DNA from 3 places in the Pseudoduganella sp. GW821-FHT12E03 genome. Region 3 is predicted to be linked to each of the others. Evidence: predicted binding sites of a transcription regulator. Region 3 holds the regulator's gene; each other region holds the start of a gene.
The links. The regulator LexA, encoded in region 3, represses DNA repair genes until DNA is damaged. The targets are predictions, from matches to a motif close to ACTGTATNNNNATACAGT.
Positions count from the first base shown of each region.

Region 1 (6,079 bases), on a different contig from region 3:
CAACCGAGCCGCGACTTGATTTTGAAACTGGGCGTGGTGCTCGATATCCCGCTGCGCGAGCGCAATGTCATGTTGCTGGCGGCCGGATTTGCGCCCGCCTACCAGGAGCGCAAGATGGATGACCCGGAATTACGCGCCGTGAAACAGGCGCTGGACTTCATGCTGGCGCAGCAGGCGCCTTATCCGGCGCTGGTGGTGGACCGGCTGTGGAACCTGGTGATGCACAATGAACCGGCCGCCGGCTTCATGAAATGGCTGCTCGACATGCCGGCCGAGGCGGCGATCCCGCGCGATGGCAGCGTCAATGTGCTCAAGCTGATGATGGCGCCCGGCGGCCTGCGCCAATACGTGCGCAACGAACACGATGTCGGCGCGGATTTGCTGCACTGGATACAGCGCGAAGCCATGAGCGATGGCCCGGGCAGCGAAGCGACCGCCTTGCTGGGCGAATTGACGGCGCTGGCGGGCCTGGGCGGCATGCCGCCGCCTAACCTGGACCGCCGCGCCTTGCCGTTTTTACCGCTGCAGATCAGCAAGGATGGGGTGGAATTGAATTTGTTCACCACCATCACGACCCTGGGCACGCCGCACGACGTGACGGTGCATGAATTGCGGCTCGAAGCGTTCTTCCCCGCCGATGAGGCGTCGGCCGCGTGGTTCCGTGCGCGGGGCTACCTGGCGGGCAACGAGCTGGCCGCGTAGGGGCGGGCATGGCGGCACAGTTCATCGCAGCGCCAGCGAGCGCCCCGATGCCGACTGATGGCCATGCATCTTGAACACCGCCACCGCCTCGGCCAGTTGCACCGCCTGCTGCTGCATGCTGGAGGCGGCGGCTGCCGCCTGTTCCACCAGCGCGGCATTTTGCTGAGTGGCGGCGTCCATGTCGGTGATGGCGAGATTGACCTGTTCGATGCCGGAACTCTGTTCCGCGCTGGCGCCCGCGATCTCGCTCATGATGTCGGCCACCTGTTTCACGGACGATACGATTTGCTGCATGGTGGCGCCGGCTTCATCGACCAGCTTGCCACCGGTATCGACCTTGGCCACGGAATCATTGATCAATTCCTTGATTTCCTTGGCCGCCGCCGCAGAGCGCTGCGCCAGGGTGCGCACTTCCGACGCGACCACGGCAAAGCCGCGGCCCTGTTCGCCCGCCCGCGCCGCTTCCACCGCCGCATTGAGCGCCAGGATATTGGTCTGGAACGCAATGCCGTCGATGGTGCCGATGATGTCGGCGATCTTGCCCGAGCTTTCCTTGATCGAGCCCATGGTATCGACCACCTGGCTCACCACATTGCCACCCTTGTTGGCGAAGTCCGCCGCAAACACCACCAGCTGGTTGGCCTGGCGCGCATTGTCGGCGTTTTGCTTGACAGTGGACGTCAATTCTTCCATCGATGACGCGGTTTCTTCCAGGCTGGCGGCCTGCTGTTCGGTGCGGGCCGATAGATCGTTGTTGCCGGCGGCGATTTCCGCCGAGGCGGTGGTGATGGTGTCAGTGCCCGCCCGCACGGCGCCGACGGTGCGCGTCAGGCTGGCCACCATGTCTTTCAGCGCATTGAGCAGGCGGCCTGTCTCGTCGCGCCGGTCGGTCTGGATGGCGACCGTCAGGTCGCCCTGCGCCACGGTTTCCGCCAGGTGCACGGCTTCGTTGATCGGTGTGGTGACGGAACGCGTGATGGCATAGCCTCCGCCCAGCGACAGCAAGGTCGCCAGGGCCAGCAGCGACAGCATCAGCGTGGTGGCGAAACTGGCCGCGGCATCGGCTTCCTTGCCATCTTTTTCCATTTGCTCGGTCTGGTATTTCAGCATCGCGTCCAGCTTGCCGAAGTAAGCGTTCTGCACCGGGATCACGTCCTTGAACAGCGCCTGCACGGCGGCTTCGCGGTCGTCTCCGGCCATGGTGCTGAGCGCCGCCGCGCGCGTGGCGGCATAGGCCTTGAAGGCTTCGCCCGACTCGTTGAACATCTGGCGCTCGTCGTCTTTCAGCATGGTTGCGAACTTGGCGGCGCGTTCATCGCCGGCGCGGTCGGCGTCGGCCATTTGCGCCAGGAAGGTTTGCGCCTGCGCCGCGTTGGGCGCCAGCATCGCATTGCGCAGCGCTTGCGCGCCACGGTTGGCGAAGCTGCGGAATTCATTGGTCAGTGCGACCTTGGCATAACGCTGGTGCACGATCTGGTCGGTCAGTGAGGCAGTGTGGCGGATGCGGTTGATGCCGACCAGCGACATGATCAGCATGATGACAATGGTCAGGCCGAAACCCAGTCCGAGGCGTGCACCGATGCGCAAGTTGGACAAGCTCACTGTGATTCCTTTCACGGTGGTTGGTGAGAGACGAAGATGAGAGACGAAACGCGGATAGCGATCCCAGCTTGCCCGTATTTCATCCTTTGCTCAAGTATGTGCTGGACAGCAACCGCCTATAATGCTGTATATAATCCCAGTTATCCGATTGTTTTTTGTTATTGCGCCACACATGCCTGCCGTCCGCCGCATCGCCCATCTCGACATGGATGCGTTTTACGCGTCCGTCGAATTGCTGCGCTATCCGGAATTGCGCGGGCAGCCGGTGGTGATCGGCGGCCGCACGGCGCACCAGCCGGCCATCCTGCCCGATGGCAGCCGGCGCTACTACCGCCTGAAGGAATATGTGGGACGGGGCGTGGTCACCACTTCGACGTATGAAGCGCGGGCGCTGGGCGTGTTTTCCGCGATGGGCATGATGAAGGCCGCCGCGCTGGCGCCGGAAGCGATTTTGCTGCCGACGGACTTTGACTCGTACCGCCGCTATTCGCGCCTGTTCAAGGCGGCGGTGGCGGCCATCGCGCCGCAAATCGAAGACCGGGGCATCGATGAAATTTATATCGACCTGACCGAAGTGGAAGGGGAAACGCGCGAGCTGGCGCAGCGCCTGAAGGACGCGGTCAGGGAGGCGACGGGGCTGACCTGTTCGATCGGTATCGCGCCCAACAAATTGCTGGCGAAAGTGTGCTCCGACCTGGAAAAGCCGAATGGCTTGACGGTGGTGGCGATGGATGACGTGCCGACCCGGATCTGGCCGCTGCCGGTGCGGAAAATTAACGGGATCGGTCCCAAGGCCAATGACAAACTGGCCACGCTGGGCATCTTTACCGTGGGGGAGCTGGCGGCGGCCGAACCCAAGCTGCTGCAGGAATATTTTGGCTTGAATTATGCGCAGTGGCTGGCGCGCGTGTCGCATGGCCAGGACGAACGGTCGATATCGACCAGTTCGGAACCGAAGACCGTGAGCCGCGAAACCACGTTCGAGCGCGATTTACATGCGAAGCATGACAAGGACGTGCTGTCGGAGATTTTCACGCGGCTGTGCCTGCGCCTGGGGGAAGACCTGGTGCGCAAGCGCTGCGTGGGGCGCACGGTGGGCATCAAGCTGCGCTATGCGGATTTTCACACCGTCACGCGCGACGTCACGCTGCCGGCGCCGACCTGCGATGGCGCGGTGATCCGCCGCGCGGCGGGCGAGTGCCTGCGGCGGGTGCCGCTGGACCAGCGCTTGCGGTTATTGGGTGTGCGCGTCAGTGCCCTGTCGGGCATCGATGAACTGGCGCTGCATGATGTTGCAACACAAGGGGAACTTTTTTCCGACCTTTAAGAAGTGGGTGGCGCGGCGTGTAAAATGTCGTTCCCCCGGAATTAGCTGAACAAGGCAAACAAACCGTATGTGGTTCAAAAATCTACAAATTTACCGTCTGCCCGCACCCTGGGCATTTACTCCTGAGCAACTCGAGGCGGCGCTGGCATCGAACGCGTTTTCGCCGGCCAGCAGCAATGAATTGCTGCGCCAGGGCTGGGACAAACCGCGTCCAAACGGCGGCCTGGTGCACGTGGTGAACAAGCAGATGCTGATTCTGCTGGGCACCGAGAAAAAACTGTTGCCAGCCACCGTCATCAACCAGGTGGCCAAGGCCCGTGCCGCGGAAATGGAAGAAGCGCAAGGCTTCGCGCCCGGCAAAAAAGCCATGAAAGAATTGAAAGAACGCGTGGCGGACGAACTGTTGCCGCGCGCCTTCTCGATCCGCGGCAACGTGTGGACCTGGATCGACCCGGTCAACGGCTGGCTGGTGGTCGATGCGGCCAGCCCGGCCAAGGCCGATGAAGTGATCAAGCTGTTGTTGAAAGCCGTCGACCGCATGCCGCTGGAAAGCCTGCGCGTCAACCGCTCGCCGGTGGGCGTGATGACCGAATGGCTGCAGGCCGACGATGCGCCGGCCGGGTTCACGGTCGACATGGACACCGAATTGCGCGCCACCGGCGAAAGCAAGGCGGCCGTGCGCTATGTGCGCCACACGCTGGAAGCCGACGAAGTGCGCCGCCACATCGCCTCCGGCAAGCAGTGCACGCGCCTGGCAATGACGTGGGACAGCAAGATTTCGTTCACCCTGACGGAATCGTTGGCGCTGAAAGGCGTCAAGCCGCTGGACGTGCTGAAGGAAACGGAAAACAGCACGCGCAACGACGACGAACGCTTCGATGGCGACTTCATGCTGATGACGGGTGAATTGTCGAAGCTGATGGCCGACGTGGTGGAAGCCCTGGGCGGCGAAGCCAAGGCATAAAAAAATATGGGGCCTGCGGGCCCCATATTTTTTTACAAGTTCTGGAACACGCCGGCGGCGCGGTTCTTTTGCACGTCATCCCACGGGAACACCTTGCCGTTCATGGCGACGTACACGCCCGGCGTGAGGATTTGCGCGACGCCGCATGCGAAGCCCAGGTTGAACAGGGCGTCCGAATTGGCGATTTCATACGGAATCATCGCGCCGGTCAGCACGATGGTCTGCTCCAGGTTGGCGGCGCCCAGCACGGCGGCGGTCTCTCTCATGGTGTCGGTGCCATGGATGATGACGATGGCATGCTCTTTGGCGGCCTGGCATGACGCCAGGATGCGCTGGCGGTCTTCATCTTGCATATCGAGCGAATCCATCAGCGGCAGCAATTCCAGCGCCGGATTGATGGTCATGCGGGAGCGGGCGATCGCTTGTGGCAGGTGGCTGTCGGCGAAACCCAGGCTGCCGTTCAATTCATTGTAATGTTTATCGAACGTGCCGCCGGATGCGAGGATACGCAGGGTCATGATGTCATTCCATGGGTGAGCAAGGACAGAATGATAACGCGAAGCGCAGCCATATGAAACATTCCGCATTTGCGTGCATGATGGGCTGGAAAGTCCGGTAAGCTATGACTACACTGGACTCTTTGTGTAGCAGGCACCTCGCACGACCATGAAAGCACTTGCCCCCGGCACTGTCATCTTCCACCGATTCCGCGGCTATGGCGTGATCACGGCGGTCAACCTGTTGACCGGCTGGATTTCTGCCCGCTTCGGTGGCGAGTCGCGCACCCTGGATTTGAATTTGTCGACCGATGAAGTGCAGTATGCCGATGGCGAAGCGATTTTGTTCCGGCGCGCCCCGCCGGACCGCATGCCGCACGCGCGCCTGATGGCGATGGTGCGCGCCCTGCACCAGGCGGGTTACCAGAAGCTGTACCTGCATTCGTGGCCGAAGCCGTCCGGCCTGCACTGGCGCTGGCATTTGTTCACTGGCCCGCGCGACTGGATGCAGCGCGCCTGGCGTGAAGGCTGGTATGGCTCGGGCGCCGATTACAACGTGAATCCGGTGATGGGCTGGGGCGATAATCCCGGCGCCGATACCGATGAATTGATCCACGCGCTGGCGAAATTCGATCCGCAGGGACTGGCGCAGGCGCTGGGCCGCGATGAAGACCATACCGCGTGGTTTGCCATGGTGTGCGACGCGCTGCTGCCTGGCTACATGTACAGCCTCGATATGCAGCGCCCTGACGGTGGCCCGCTGACCGACATGCCGGCGGTGCCGGTGGTCCCGGTGCGCGCCGGCTTGCCCGCCTACAGCGGCCCGGATTTACCGTGGCCGCCCGGCTGGGCCGGTTTGTGGAGCCGCGTGCATGTGATGCCGTTGCCGAAGCCGAATTTCTCCGGTATCCCAGAAACCCCATAAAGATGTCACACCCTGGGGTCAGACCCCGAATGTGACAAAAATGGACATCCGGTGCTTCTGAA
Region 1 covers NZ_JBXAQJ010000015.1:573-6,651, forward strand. Annotated here, with positions in the region: gene AC1RRC_RS29285 (helix-turn-helix domain-containing protein) at 1-702, shown strand, start outside; gene AC1RRC_RS29290 (methyl-accepting chemotaxis protein) at 724-2,304, opposite strand; gene dinB (DNA polymerase IV) at 2,477-3,631, shown strand; gene AC1RRC_RS29300 (recombination-associated protein RdgC) at 3,699-4,595, shown strand; gene AC1RRC_RS29305 (asparaginase domain-containing protein) at 4,628-5,113, opposite strand; gene AC1RRC_RS29310 (L-asparaginase) at 5,262-6,017, shown strand.
Region 1: dinB (DNA polymerase IV) is a predicted target of LexA. The motif match lies at 2,428-2,445, and genes of this name have one in related genera.

Region 2 (6,079 bases), on a different contig from region 3:
GCAATAGCCGCCGGTCCAGCCCAGGATATAGGCCAGGCCTTCGAAGCCGTGCAGGTACAGGGTGCCGGCCAGGCTGATGAAGCTGGCGGCGGAAATCCAGTCGGCGGCGGTCGCCATGCCATTGAACAGGGCCGGGACGCGCCGTCCCGCGACATAATATTCCGACACGTTCGAGGTGCGGCTGACCAGGCCGATGAAGGCGTACAGGGTGATGGTGGCCAGCATGAATAAATAGCCGATCCACACGCGTGGCATGCCTTCTTTTTCCAGCATGGCCAGCGCCAGCAGGAAGCAGCCGAAACCGCCGGTAAACAACAGGTAGTAGCGCGACAGGCGCTGGAAGAAGGTGCGCTTCATGGCGACTGGTCCCGGTAGCGCTGGTCCAGCACGCGCATGCGCCACGCATAGCCGCCGATGATGGCCAGGAACATCAGCAGCGCACCCTGGGCCGCCAGGTAAAACGACAGGGGCCAGCCGAACAGGGTCATGCCGCTTAGTTCACGCGCAAAGAACACCGCGCTGAACACCGTGGCCACCCACAACAGCAACAGCACGGCAGTGAGGTTGCGGGTCTGTCTCCAGTGTTCCATGCGCAGCGCATGCAGGCGGGGGTCATTCATACTCGCTCGATTCCGGCAGCGCCGGCGGTGTATAGAAAGGGAACGTCAGGCGGAACAGGCAGCCCGGCATTTTCGGCGCCAGGCTGCGCGGGTTGGTTGTCAGTTCGACGCTGGCGTCATGCTGCTGTGCGATCTCGCGCACGATGGCCAGTCCCAGGCCGGAACCTTCCGCCGTGCTGCCGAGGATGCGGTAAAAGCGTTCAAACACGTGGCCCCGTTCGGTTTCCGGAATACCCGGGCCGGTGTCTTCCACTTCCACCACGGCCATGCCACCGGCCGCCCTGACGCGCACGGTGACGGCGCCGCCCTGCGGCGTATAGCGCAGCGCATTGTCGATCAGGTTGGACAGCATTTCACGCAGCATGGTGGGATTGCCGGCAATCGCGATGCCGTCGTCCGGCCCTTCGTAACCGAGGTCGATGCGGTGGCTGAAGGACGCCGGCACCCAGTCGCGCACCGCGCTGCGGGCCAGTTCCGGCAAGTCCAGCGGCAACAGCGCGGCGCCGGCCTGCGGCTGGTTTTCCGCGCGGGCCAGCGCCAGCAACTGGTTGACCAGGCGCGTCGCCGCTTCCGAACTTTTGGCCAGCTGTTCCAGCGAGCGGTGGATTTCTCCCTGGTCGGTCTGGCGCAGCGCCAGTTCCGACTGCATGCGCATGCCGGCCAGCGGGGTTTTCATCTGGTGCGCCGCGTCCGCGATAAAGCGCTTTTGCATGTCGATCGACAGCGACAGCCGCTCCAGCATGTCATTGAGCGAGCGCACCAGCGGCGTGATTTCTTCCGGCACCTGGCGCGCATCGATCGGACTTAAATCATCCGGGTTGCGCGCGCGGATACGCTCCTGCAATTGCGCCAGCGGCGACAAGCCGCGCGACAGGGCAAACCACACCAGCGCCAGCACGATCGGCAGCACGATGAATTGCGGCAGGATCACGCCCTTGATGATTTCATTGGCCAGCTTGGCGCGCTTTTCCAGGGTTTCCGCCACCTGCACCAGCGCCAGCCGGGTTTCCTCCGCGCCGCGGTCTTCCAGCACAACAAAAGAATAGGCGATGCGCACCTGGGTGCCATGCATGTTGCCATTCCTGAAGTGCACCGCGCCCGGGCGGTCGCGGTCATCTTCCGGCGGCTGCGGCAATTCGCGGTCGCCATCCTGTATCTCGCCACTGGGTGCGACGATCTGGTAATACACGGTGTCGACATCGTCCGCGCGCAGCAAATCGCGGGCGGAACCGCCGGTGCGGGGCACCATGCGGCCATCGACTTCGCGGATTTGCTGGGCCAGCACGGTGACGCTGTCTTCCAGCGCGTGGTCGAACGGCTGGTTGGCGATGGATTTCGCCACTAGGTAGGTGATGGCGATACTCATGGGCCACAGCAGCAGCAGGGGCGCCAGCATCCAGTCGAGAATTTCGCCAAACAGGGAATGCTGGATTTCCGCGCTGCCATCGCCACCATTGCTGCCGCCCTCCTGCCAGGCGGACTGGGGATCGTCGTCAGGGGAGGGGGCGCCCACGCTGCGCTTTATTTGGATTCAGGGCGCGGGGCGTCGCTGAATTTTTCCAGGCAATAGCCCAGCCCCCGCACGGTGGCAATGCGCACGCCGCCCACTTCGATCTTCTTGCGCAGGCGGTGCACGTAGACTTCGATGGCATTGTTCGACACTTCTTCGCCCCATTCGCACAGATGGTCGACCAACTGTTCTTTCGACACCAGGCGCCCGGTGCGGGCCAGCAGGATTTCCAGCAAGCCCAGCTCGCGCGCCGACAAATCCAGCATCTGGTCATTGATATAGGCGCTGCGGCCGACCTGGTCATAGGTCAGCGGGCCGTGCTTGATGACGGTGGAGCCGCCGCCCTGGCCGCGCCGCGTCAGCGCCCGCACGCGCGCTTCCAGTTCGGATAGCGCAAACGGCTTGGCCATGTAATCGTCGGCCCCGAGGTCGAGGCCATTGACGCGCTGTTCGATCGAATCGGCCGCCGTCAGGATCAAGACCGGCAGCAGCGAACCGCGCGAGCGCAGCCGGCGCAACACTTCCAGTCCCGGCATCTTCGGCAAGCCCAGGTCCAGGATCAGCAAGTCGAATTCCTGGGTGGACAGGGCAGTGTCCGCCTCCTGCCCATTCTTGACGCAATCAATCGCATAGCCGGACTGGCGCAGCGAACGGGTAAGGCCATCGGCCAGGACGCTATCGTCTTCGGCAAGTAAAATACGCATGGTTGATTCGAATCAGCTGCGGGAGTTGGTATTTTGTAAGAGTTTGCTTAACATTGCCAGCTTTTACGCGATTTCGTTATTTCGCACGCCGGCAAAAACAGCGCTTGCAAAAACCACTGGATTTTTATACAGTATCACCTGTACCTAATCACGCATCTGTCAACATCACGCCGAGAGACCATCATGGACGACAAGAAAGCCGCAGTACCCGCATCGGAAAAGGCCAAAGCGCTGGCCGCTGCGCTGGCGCAAATTGAAAAGCAATTCGGCAAGGGCTCCGTGATGCGCATGGATTCCAGCGTGCCGATCGAAGAAGTGCAAACCGTGTCCACCGGCTCGCTGGGCCTGGACATCGCGTTGGGCGTCGGCGGCTTGCCGCGCGGCCGCGTGGTGGAAATCTACGGTCCGGAATCGTCCGGTAAAACCACCTTGACCCTGCAGACCATTGCAGAAATGCAAAAACTGGGCGGCACCTGCGCGTTCATCGACGCGGAACACGCGCTGGACGTGGTCTATGCACAAAAACTGGGCGTGAACCTGAGCGAGTTGCTGATTTCGCAACCGGATACCGGCGAACAGGCCCTGGAAATCTGCGACGCGCTGGTGCGCTCCGGCAGTGTGGACATGGTGGTCATCGACTCCGTCGCCGCCCTGACGCCGCGCGCCGAGATCGAAGGCGACATGGGCGACTCGCTGCCAGGTTTGCAGGCGCGTCTGATGTCGCAGGCACTGCGCAAGTTGACCGGTTCCATCAACCGCACCAACACGCTGGTGGTGTTCATTAACCAGATCCGCATGAAAATCGGCGTGATGTTCGGCAGCCCGGAAACCACGACCGGTGGTAACGCGCTGAAGTTCTACGCGTCGGTACGCCTGGATATCCGCCGCACCGGTTCCATCAAGTCCGGCGATGAAGTGATCGGTAACGAAACCAAGGTCAAAGTCGTCAAGAACAAAGTGTCGCCGCCGTTCAAGGAAGCGCACTTCGACATCCTGTATGGCGAAGGCACGTCGCGCGAAGGTGAAATCCTGGATCTGGGCGCCGAGCACAAGATCGTGGAGAAATCCGGTTCCTGGTATAGCTACAACGGTGAGCGTATCGGTCAGGGCAAGGATAACGCCCGCACGTTCCTGAAAGAGCGCCCGGCCCTGGCGCGCGAAATCGAGAACAAGGTGCGTGCAGCCTTGGGTGTGCGGGAATTGCCGCCTTCGGCGGAAGACGCCGCACCGGCGCCGAAGCTGAAAGCTGTCGACTAAGCTTTAATTAGTATGTAGCAATGTAAGGCGGAGACACGCGCAAGCGCGTCATCCGCCTTTGTTATTTCCGGAGTCCGTGATGCCCATGCCCAAACCCAGCCTGAAAGCCCGTGCCTTGCGCCTGCTGTCCACGCGCGAGCACAGCCGGCTCGAGCTGGGTCGCAAGCTGGCCCGGCACGCGGAAGAGGGCGACGATATCGATGCCTTGCTGGACTTCCTGGAAAAGAATAACTGGCTGTCGCAGGAACGCTTTTCCGAATCGCTGGTGCACCGCCGTTCCGCCCGCTATGGCGCCAGCCGCATCGTGGCGGAATTGCAAAGCCACGGCATCCAGGGCGAAGCGCTGCACGAGTTAAAGGCGGGTCTGGCGGAAGATGAAACCGCGCGCTGCGTCGAAGTGTGGCGCCGCAAGTTCGGCGCGGTGGCGCAAGATGCGCAGCAAAAAGCCAAACAAATGCGCTTCCTGATGCAGCGGGGGTTTTCGCAAAAGGCGGTGCGCGAAGCGCTGAAGGGCAGTCCGGACGACGACGAGTAAGTGGTAATCACCCTGCCATATTTAATTACTAAGTAGTGTGAATTTGCCTGCTAGTTGATATAAGGCACATCGCAACTCGCGCAATCGTGTGCTACACTTTGACGGTTTTTGCAGCACCGCGGGGGCGGTGGTTGTCCGTAGAAGCTGCGGCAACGTGCTTTTTGATGCATAAAAGTACATGGCTGCTTTTAATTTCTGCCGCGAAAGCGGCATCGGTATTATGTCCTTGTCAACTCCAGTCTCTCGACGTGCGCTACGGCACACGCGTGCCATAGACATCCAGGCGTATGCGCGCGAGGATGGCCTGTGGGACCTCGACGCCCATATCACCGACATCAAAGAAAAAGACACCCTGCTCGCTTCCGGCCTGCGTTCCGCTGGCCAGCCACTGCATGACCTGTGGCTGCGCATTACTGTGGACCGTCAACTGAACATCGTTGCAGCCGAAGCCGATTCCGCCTCCGTTCCGTACCCAGGTTTTTGTGACACCATCGCGCCCGCTTACCAGGCGTTGGTGGGACTGAACTTGTTAAAAGGTTTCCGGCAAGAACTCAAGCAGCGCTTGAATGGTATTGCTGGTTGTACCCACATTACGGAACTGGCCCAGGTCTTGCCAACGGCGGCAGTCCAGGCTTTCGCCAACGATGTCTGGCCCACGCACGATGGGGCCAGCGCCGACGTGCCGCATAACAAGCCGTTTCAGCTCGATAAATGCCATGCCTTGCGCACCGATGGCGGGGCGGTTGCCCGCTTCTATCCGCGCTGGGTGGCAACCACGGCTGAGCCGGCGAACGCAGAAGAATCCCCCCGGCAGTTTAACCAAGCAGTTTAATCATTTTTATCAGTACCAATCAAAAGGGAAGCCAGCATGAAAATCCATGAGTATCAAGGCAAAGAGATCCTCCGAAAGTTCGGAGTGACGGTTCCGCGCGGTATCCCGTGCATGTCCGTGGAAGAGGCAGTGAAAGCTGCTGAAACCCTGGGCGGCCCGGTGTGGGTGGTCAAGGCGCAGATCCATGCTGGCGGCCGTGGTAAAGGCGGCGGCGTGAAAGTTGCCAAGTCGCTGGAACAAGTGAAAGAGTACTCGGACCAGATCATGGGTATGCAGCTGGTCACGCACCAGACCGGTCCTGAAGGCCAGAAAGTACGCCGCCTGATGATCGAAGAAGGCGCGGACATCAAGAAAGAACTGTACGTCTCGCTGGTCACCGACCGCGTGACCCAGCGCGTTGTGCTGATGGCGTCGTCGGAAGGCGGCATGGACATCGAAGAAGTCGCTGAAAAGCACCCTGAACTGATCCACAACGTGGTGATCGATCCAGCCGTCGGCCTGACCGACGCGGATGCGGACGCCGTTGCGGCGAAAATCGGCGTGCCAGCCGAATCGATCCTGGACGCGCGCGCCAACCTGCAAGGCCTGTACAAAGCGTACTGGGAAACCGATGCATCGCTG
Region 2 covers NZ_JBXAQJ010000005.1:294,385-300,463, reverse strand. Annotated here, with positions in the region: gene AC1RRC_RS14885 (sodium:solute symporter family protein) at 1-357, opposite strand, end outside; gene AC1RRC_RS14880 (DUF4212 domain-containing protein) at 354-620, opposite strand; gene AC1RRC_RS14875 (sensor histidine kinase) at 613-2,133, opposite strand; gene AC1RRC_RS14870 (response regulator) at 2,142-2,834, opposite strand; gene recA (recombinase RecA) at 3,018-4,091, shown strand; gene recX (recombination regulator RecX) at 4,171-4,626, shown strand; gene AC1RRC_RS14855 (DUF2889 domain-containing protein) at 4,805-5,458, shown strand; gene sucC (ADP-forming succinate--CoA ligase subunit beta) at 5,495-6,079, shown strand, end outside.
Region 2: recA (recombinase RecA) is a predicted target of LexA. The motif match lies at 2,950-2,967, and genes of this name have one in related genera.

Region 3 (6,079 bases):
CGCCGGCCTGGTGGTCAATTCGCTGACCAAGTCGATCGGCGGCCACGGCGCGGCGCTGGGCGGCGCGCTGACCGATACCGGCGAATACGACTGGACGAAGTTCCCGAACATTTACGAGAACTATAAAAAAGCCGCGCCGGTGCAATGGGGCATCACGCAAATCCGCGCCAAGGGATTACGGGACTTCGGCGCCTCGCTGGGTCCGGAAGCGGCGCACCACATCGCGCTGGGCGCGGAAACACTGGCCCTGCGCATGGAACGCACCTGCGCCAATGCGCTGGCGCTGGCGCAATTGCTGGAAGCCGACGACCGCGTGGCCGCCGTGTATTACCCCGGCCTGGCATCGCACCCGCAGCATGGCGTGACGTCGGAACTGTTCCGCGCGGCGGGTTCGCTGCTGAGCTTTGAGCTGAAAGACGGCATCGATTGCTTCGACTTCCTGAACAAGCTGAAACTGGCCGTGCCGGCGTCGAACCTGGGCGACACGCGCACCCTGATCATTCCCGTGTCGCACACGATCTTCTTTGAGATGGGGGCGGAACGCCGGGCCTCGATGGGAATCGCGGAATCGCTGATCCGGGTCTCGGTAGGAATTGAAGATACGGCGGATTTGCTGGCGGACTTCAGGGATGCGCTGGCGGCGTTTTGATGACATGCCGGGCGGCGCTTTGCCGCCGCTCACCGTAGTCTCAGAGGTTCAATAAGGCAGGTGCGATATTGAAAGCGCCTGTAATCTTTTCCCGCGTTGCTTTCCGAAGTTTGTCGCTGGCTTCCTGTTGCGCGTAGGCGGATTGGGAAATATCCAGGCGTTCCGCTACTTCCTGTTGCGTCAGTCCAAGATGCTCGCGCCATGCGCGCACGGGAGTCCAGTCATTCTTGACCATCATGCCGACCACTTCATGCGGGGTATGGTCGCCGTCGCGCAGGCGGCTTACCAGGGAGCGGCCCCTTCCATCTGATATGGATGCCGCCACCCCGGCAGCGAGGCGATCCGGTCCAGCCACGCCTGCACCCGTGGCGGATAGCTGACCTTGGCCTGCTCCGGCCAGAACAGGTAGCCGCAGATGGAAAAATCGGCGACCGTCAGCTGGTCATCGAGCAGGAACAGGCGGCCATCCGATAACTCGTCGTCCAGCCGCGCGATATCGGCATCGAAGCGATGGCGGAACCACTGCAGCACCGTGCCCGCGTAGGCGACCGGATCGAACTTTTGCCCATAGCGCAAATGCGCCATGGAAAAGCCGATGCGGTTGGCTTCCCAGAACAGCCATTCCCGCACGCGCTCGAGCCGCTGCCGCGACTCGCCGCCGTAGGCCTGTAAATGCTCGGCCAGGTGCAGCAGGATCGCGTTCGATTGCACATACGCCTGGCCGTCATGCACGAGCAACGGTACTTCGCCATATTTGGCCAGGCTGCGGAACGGCTCCGGCCGGTCCAGGCGGTCCAGCTTCAAGTCGATCTCTGTATAGCTGTGCGCAACCCCGGCCACTTCCATGGCCAGTTTGACCTTATAGCTGTGGCCGGACTCGCAATTGCCGTAAAGCTGGAACGCACTCATTAGTGCCAGGTCCGCAGCAAGCCCACCGCCAAGCCCTCCAGCGCGAACTCGTCGGCTTCCGGATTCACCGTGATGACCTTGAAGTCCGGGTTTTCCGGCAACAGTTCAATGGTGGAGCCGGTTTTGCGGTAGCGTTTGACGGTGACTTCGTTGCCGATGCGGGCCACCACCACTTGCCCGTTCTTGGCGCTGTCGACTTTTTTTACGGCCAGTAAATCGCCATCCATGATGCCGATGTCGCGCATTGATTCGCCGCGCACTTTCAGCAGGAAGTCCGGTTTGGCGGAAAACAGGGCCGGGTCGACGTTGTAGCTGGTTTCCAGGTTTTCCTGGGCCAGGATGGGCGAGCCGGCTGCCACGCGGCCGATCAGGGGCAGGGACAGCAAATTACTGACGGCCGCTGCCGCGGCGGCGGCGGCAGCACCGGCGGCCGCGCGCGCCGATTCCGCATGCGCGCCAAGCAGGCGGATGCCGCGCGAGGTGCCGGCGGCGATTTCAATCGCGCCTTTGCGCGCCAGCGCTTGTAAATGTTCTTCGGCCGCGTTGGCGGACTTGAAACCCAGTTCCGCCGCGATTTCCGCGCGGGTTGGAGGGAAGCCGGTGTTGTCGATGGCATCCTTGATCAGATTGAGAATTTGTTCCTGGCGTGCGGTGAGCTTGATCATGATGCGGGAGCTTATAAAAGCTGTGGATATAGACAGTCTGTATTTTTGTACAGTGTGACCGCTATTGCAAGGGTTTTTCGCTGTGCGGAACAAATTATTTTCATGGAGGGCGCTCCAGGGAATGGGTATGTGGCGCGTGACGTGATGTTGCGATTGCTCAGAAAGCAGGCTATAATCGAGGGCTTACCTCTTCCCACACCCGTCTTGACGCCGGGGTGGGCAATTATCACAGTCCTTAAGGGAGTTTTCATGCGTCACTATGAAATCGTATTTATCGTCCACCCGGACCAAAGCGAGCAAGTTCCTGCGATGATCGAACGTTACAAAGCCAGCGTGACCTCGCGCGGCGGTAACGTACACCGCGTGGAAGATTGGGGCCGCCGTCAAATGGCTTACTCGATCCAGAAACTGGCTAAAGCACACTACATCTGCCTGAACATCGAATGCGACAACGAGACCCTGGTCGAGTTGGAAACCGCCTTCAAATTCAATGATGCCGTGCTGCGTCACCTGACCGTGAAAATGAAGAAAGCGGAAACCGCTCCTTCGCCGATGATGAAATCGGTACAACGTGAAGACGCGGCCAAGAGCCATCGCGCCGAAGCCCAAGCTGCCGCTGCCGCCTAAGTACTGATCAGGAACCACACTGGATAACCAGCTTGTTGTAACCGCCCTGATCACCGAAAGGGATCTGGTCCGTTATACCCCCGCAGGACTGCCGATTGTGAATGCCACGTTGCAGCACAGTTCGCAGCAAACGGAAGCCGGCATACAGCGCCTGGCCGAGTTTGAGATCTCCGCTGTTGCAGCGGGTGAGATTTCAAGCCGGTTCAGCCAGGCGCCGCTCGGCGGGCTGTACCAGTTCAAGGGATTCCTGGCCAAGAAAAGCCGCAATAGCAAAAGCCTGGTGTTTCACATCATTGATTTTCGTTTATTAGATACAGGAGCCTAAAATGGCATTCGGTAAAAAGTTCGACAAAAACAAGCTCAAGCTGAAAGAAAAGCGCAAACAGCAAAACCCGCTGTTCAAGCGTAAGAAGTTCTGCCGCTTCACCGCCGCTAACGTTGAGCAAGTGGACTACAAAGACGTAGACACTCTGAAAGATTTCGTTCAGGAAAACGGCAAAATCATGCCAGCACGCCTGACCGGCACCAAAGCACACTACCAGCGTCAAGTTGACACCGCGATCAAACGCGCTCGCTACCTGGCCCTGCTGCCGTACACCGACCTGCACAACGCTTAATTGCGGCAGTCGATAGAATCTGGAGAATACTATGCAAATCATTCTGTTGGAAAAAGTTGTTAACGTCGGCAACCTGGGCGACGTGGTGAAAGTCAAAGACGGCTACGCACGTAACTTCCTGATCCCACAAAAGCTGGCTCGCCGTGCGACCACCGCTGCTGTGGCTGAATTCGAAGCCAAGCGCGCCGAACTGGAAAAAGCAGCTGCCGCCAAGCTGGCCGCTGCTCAAGCCCAAGGCGAAAAGCTGAACGGCATGACCGTGACCGTATCGCAGAAAGCCGGCGTTGACGGCCGTCTGTTCGGTTCCGTGACCAACTTCGACATCGCTGAAGCCCTGACCAAAGCAGGTTTCCCTGTTGAAAAAGCAGCTGTTCGCATGCCGAACGGCCCGCTGAAGGTCACCGGCGAGCACGCCGTGTCCGTAGCGCTGCACACCGACGTGGTGGTCGACGTGACCGTCGCCGTCGTTGGCGAAGCTGCTTAATATTTCCCCAAGGGAATATTAAAGGTAGACTTGTTGTACAAATAGAAAAGCCGGGCTTGTCCCGGCTTTTTTATTGCAACCAACTAAGGCAAGTTGTGGTTTTTTAACGTGAAATTCACAACTGTTAGCAGGTATAATTCGCGACCATGAGCACCCCAGCATCCGATCCCCAGGTAGATTCGCTACGCATTCCGCCGCATTCGATCGAGGCAGAACAGTCCGTTATTGGCGGCCTGCTGCGCGACAATGCCGCGTTCGACCGCATTGCGGATTTGCTGAATGCGGATGACTTTTACCGCTACGACCACCGCATCATTTACGAGCAGGTGATCCGCCTGATCAACTCGTCCAAGCCGGCCGACGTCATCACTGTGTTTGAAGCGATGACGATGCTGGGCAAGCAGGATGATATCGGCGGCCTCGCGTACTTGAACGCGATGGCGCAAAACACGCCGTCCGCCGCCAACATCCGCCGCTATGCGGAAATCGTGCGCGACCGCGGCATCTTGCGCAAACTCGTGACCGTGGCGGATCAGATTTCCGGCGATGCGTTCAATCCGCAAGGCAAGGAAGTCAAGCAAATGCTGGACGAGGCGGAGTCCAAGATTTTCGCGATTGCCGAACAGGGCGCCCGTGGCGCGGTCGGCTGGCTGCCGGTGCAGCCGCTGCTGACCCAGGTGGTCGAGCGCATCGACGAACTGTACAGCCGTGACAATTCCAGTGAAATCACGGGGGTGCCAACCGGCTTTGCCGACCTCGACAAGATGACTTCCGGCTTGCAGCCGGGCGACCTGGTGATTGTTGCTGGCCGTCCATCGATGGGCAAGACCGCGTTCTCCGTGAATATCGGCGAGAACGTGGCGATCGAAGCCGGCTTGCCGGTGGCGATCTTTTCGATGGAGATGGGCGGCGCCCAGCTGGCCATGCGTATGCTGGGTTCGGTCGGTGAGCTGGATCAGCACCGCCTGCGGACCGGCAAGCTGATCGATGAAGACTGGCCGCGCCTGACCCTGGCGATCCAGAAGATGAACGATGCGCAAGTGTTCATCGACGAGACGCCGGCATTGAACCCGATTGAAATGCGCGCCCGCGCGCGCCGTTTGTCGCGCCAGTGCGGCAAGCTGGGCCTGATCATCGTCGACTACCTGCAGCTGATGCAGGGTTCCAAGCCCGGCGATAACCGCGCGTCCGAGATTTCTGAAATCTCGCGCTCGCTGAAGGGCCTGGCGAAAGAGTTGCATTGCCCGCTGATCGCGCTGTCGCAGCTGAACCGCTCGCTGGAACAGCGCCCCAACAAGCGCCCCGTGATGTCGGACTTGCGTGAATCGGGCGCTATTGAGCAGGATGCGGACGTGATTATCTTCCTGTACCGCGATGAAGTGTATAACCCGGACTCGCCTGAAAAAGGCACCGCTGAAATCATTATCGGTAAACAGCGTAATGGTCCGATCGGCGCGATACGCCTGACCTGGCGCGGCATGTATACCAAGTTTGGCAATTACAGCGGTAGCTTGAGCACGTATCAGGGCGACTGATCCGGACGACTGTTTTACCTGAACCTACCCCCGCTATACCCCGCCGGCCGCTTCACATGGCGGCTGTCCGTAGTACTGATGTTCCTGAATGGAGAATGAAATGTTTGGACGCTTGATGCCCACCGAGGGCAAGTTTTTTGACCTGTTCAACCAGCACGCCGAATTGTGCGTCAAAGGCGCCAAGGAAATGGTTGGCCTGATGACCAACTTCGACGACCTGGAAAATCGCGTGCATGCGATTGAAGGTATCGAAAAACAGGCTGACAAAATTACCTACACCGTGGTCGACCTGCTGCACAAGACCTTCATCACGCCGATCGACCGCGACGACATCCACAAGCTGATCACCAAGATGGACGACATCCTGGACTTGATGGAAGACGCCGGCCAGACCGTGTCGCTGTACGACCTGCACGCCGTCACGCCGGAAGCCAAGCGCCTGGCCGAACTGGCGCTGTCCTGCACCGAAAAGGTCAAGGACGCCGTGGCCCTGCTGCACAACATGGACAACTCGCGCCAGATCGTCAGCATTTGCGAAGAGATCGACCGCCTGGAATCGGACGCCGACCATGTGATGCGCGCCGCCATGTCCA
Region 3 covers NZ_JBXAQJ010000009.1:230,724-236,802, reverse strand. Annotated here, with positions in the region: gene AC1RRC_RS23095 (cystathionine gamma-synthase family protein) at 1-649, shown strand, start outside; gene AC1RRC_RS23090 (helix-turn-helix domain-containing protein) at 690-887, opposite strand; gene AC1RRC_RS23085 (glutathione S-transferase family protein) at 932-1,558, opposite strand; gene lexA (transcriptional repressor LexA) at 1,558-2,223, opposite strand; gene rpsF (30S ribosomal protein S6) at 2,473-2,850, shown strand; gene priB (primosomal replication protein N) at 2,870-3,175, shown strand; gene rpsR (30S ribosomal protein S18) at 3,177-3,467, shown strand; gene rplI (50S ribosomal protein L9) at 3,499-3,951, shown strand; gene AC1RRC_RS23055 (replicative DNA helicase) at 4,098-5,486, shown strand; gene AC1RRC_RS23050 (DUF47 domain-containing protein) at 5,587-6,079, shown strand, end outside.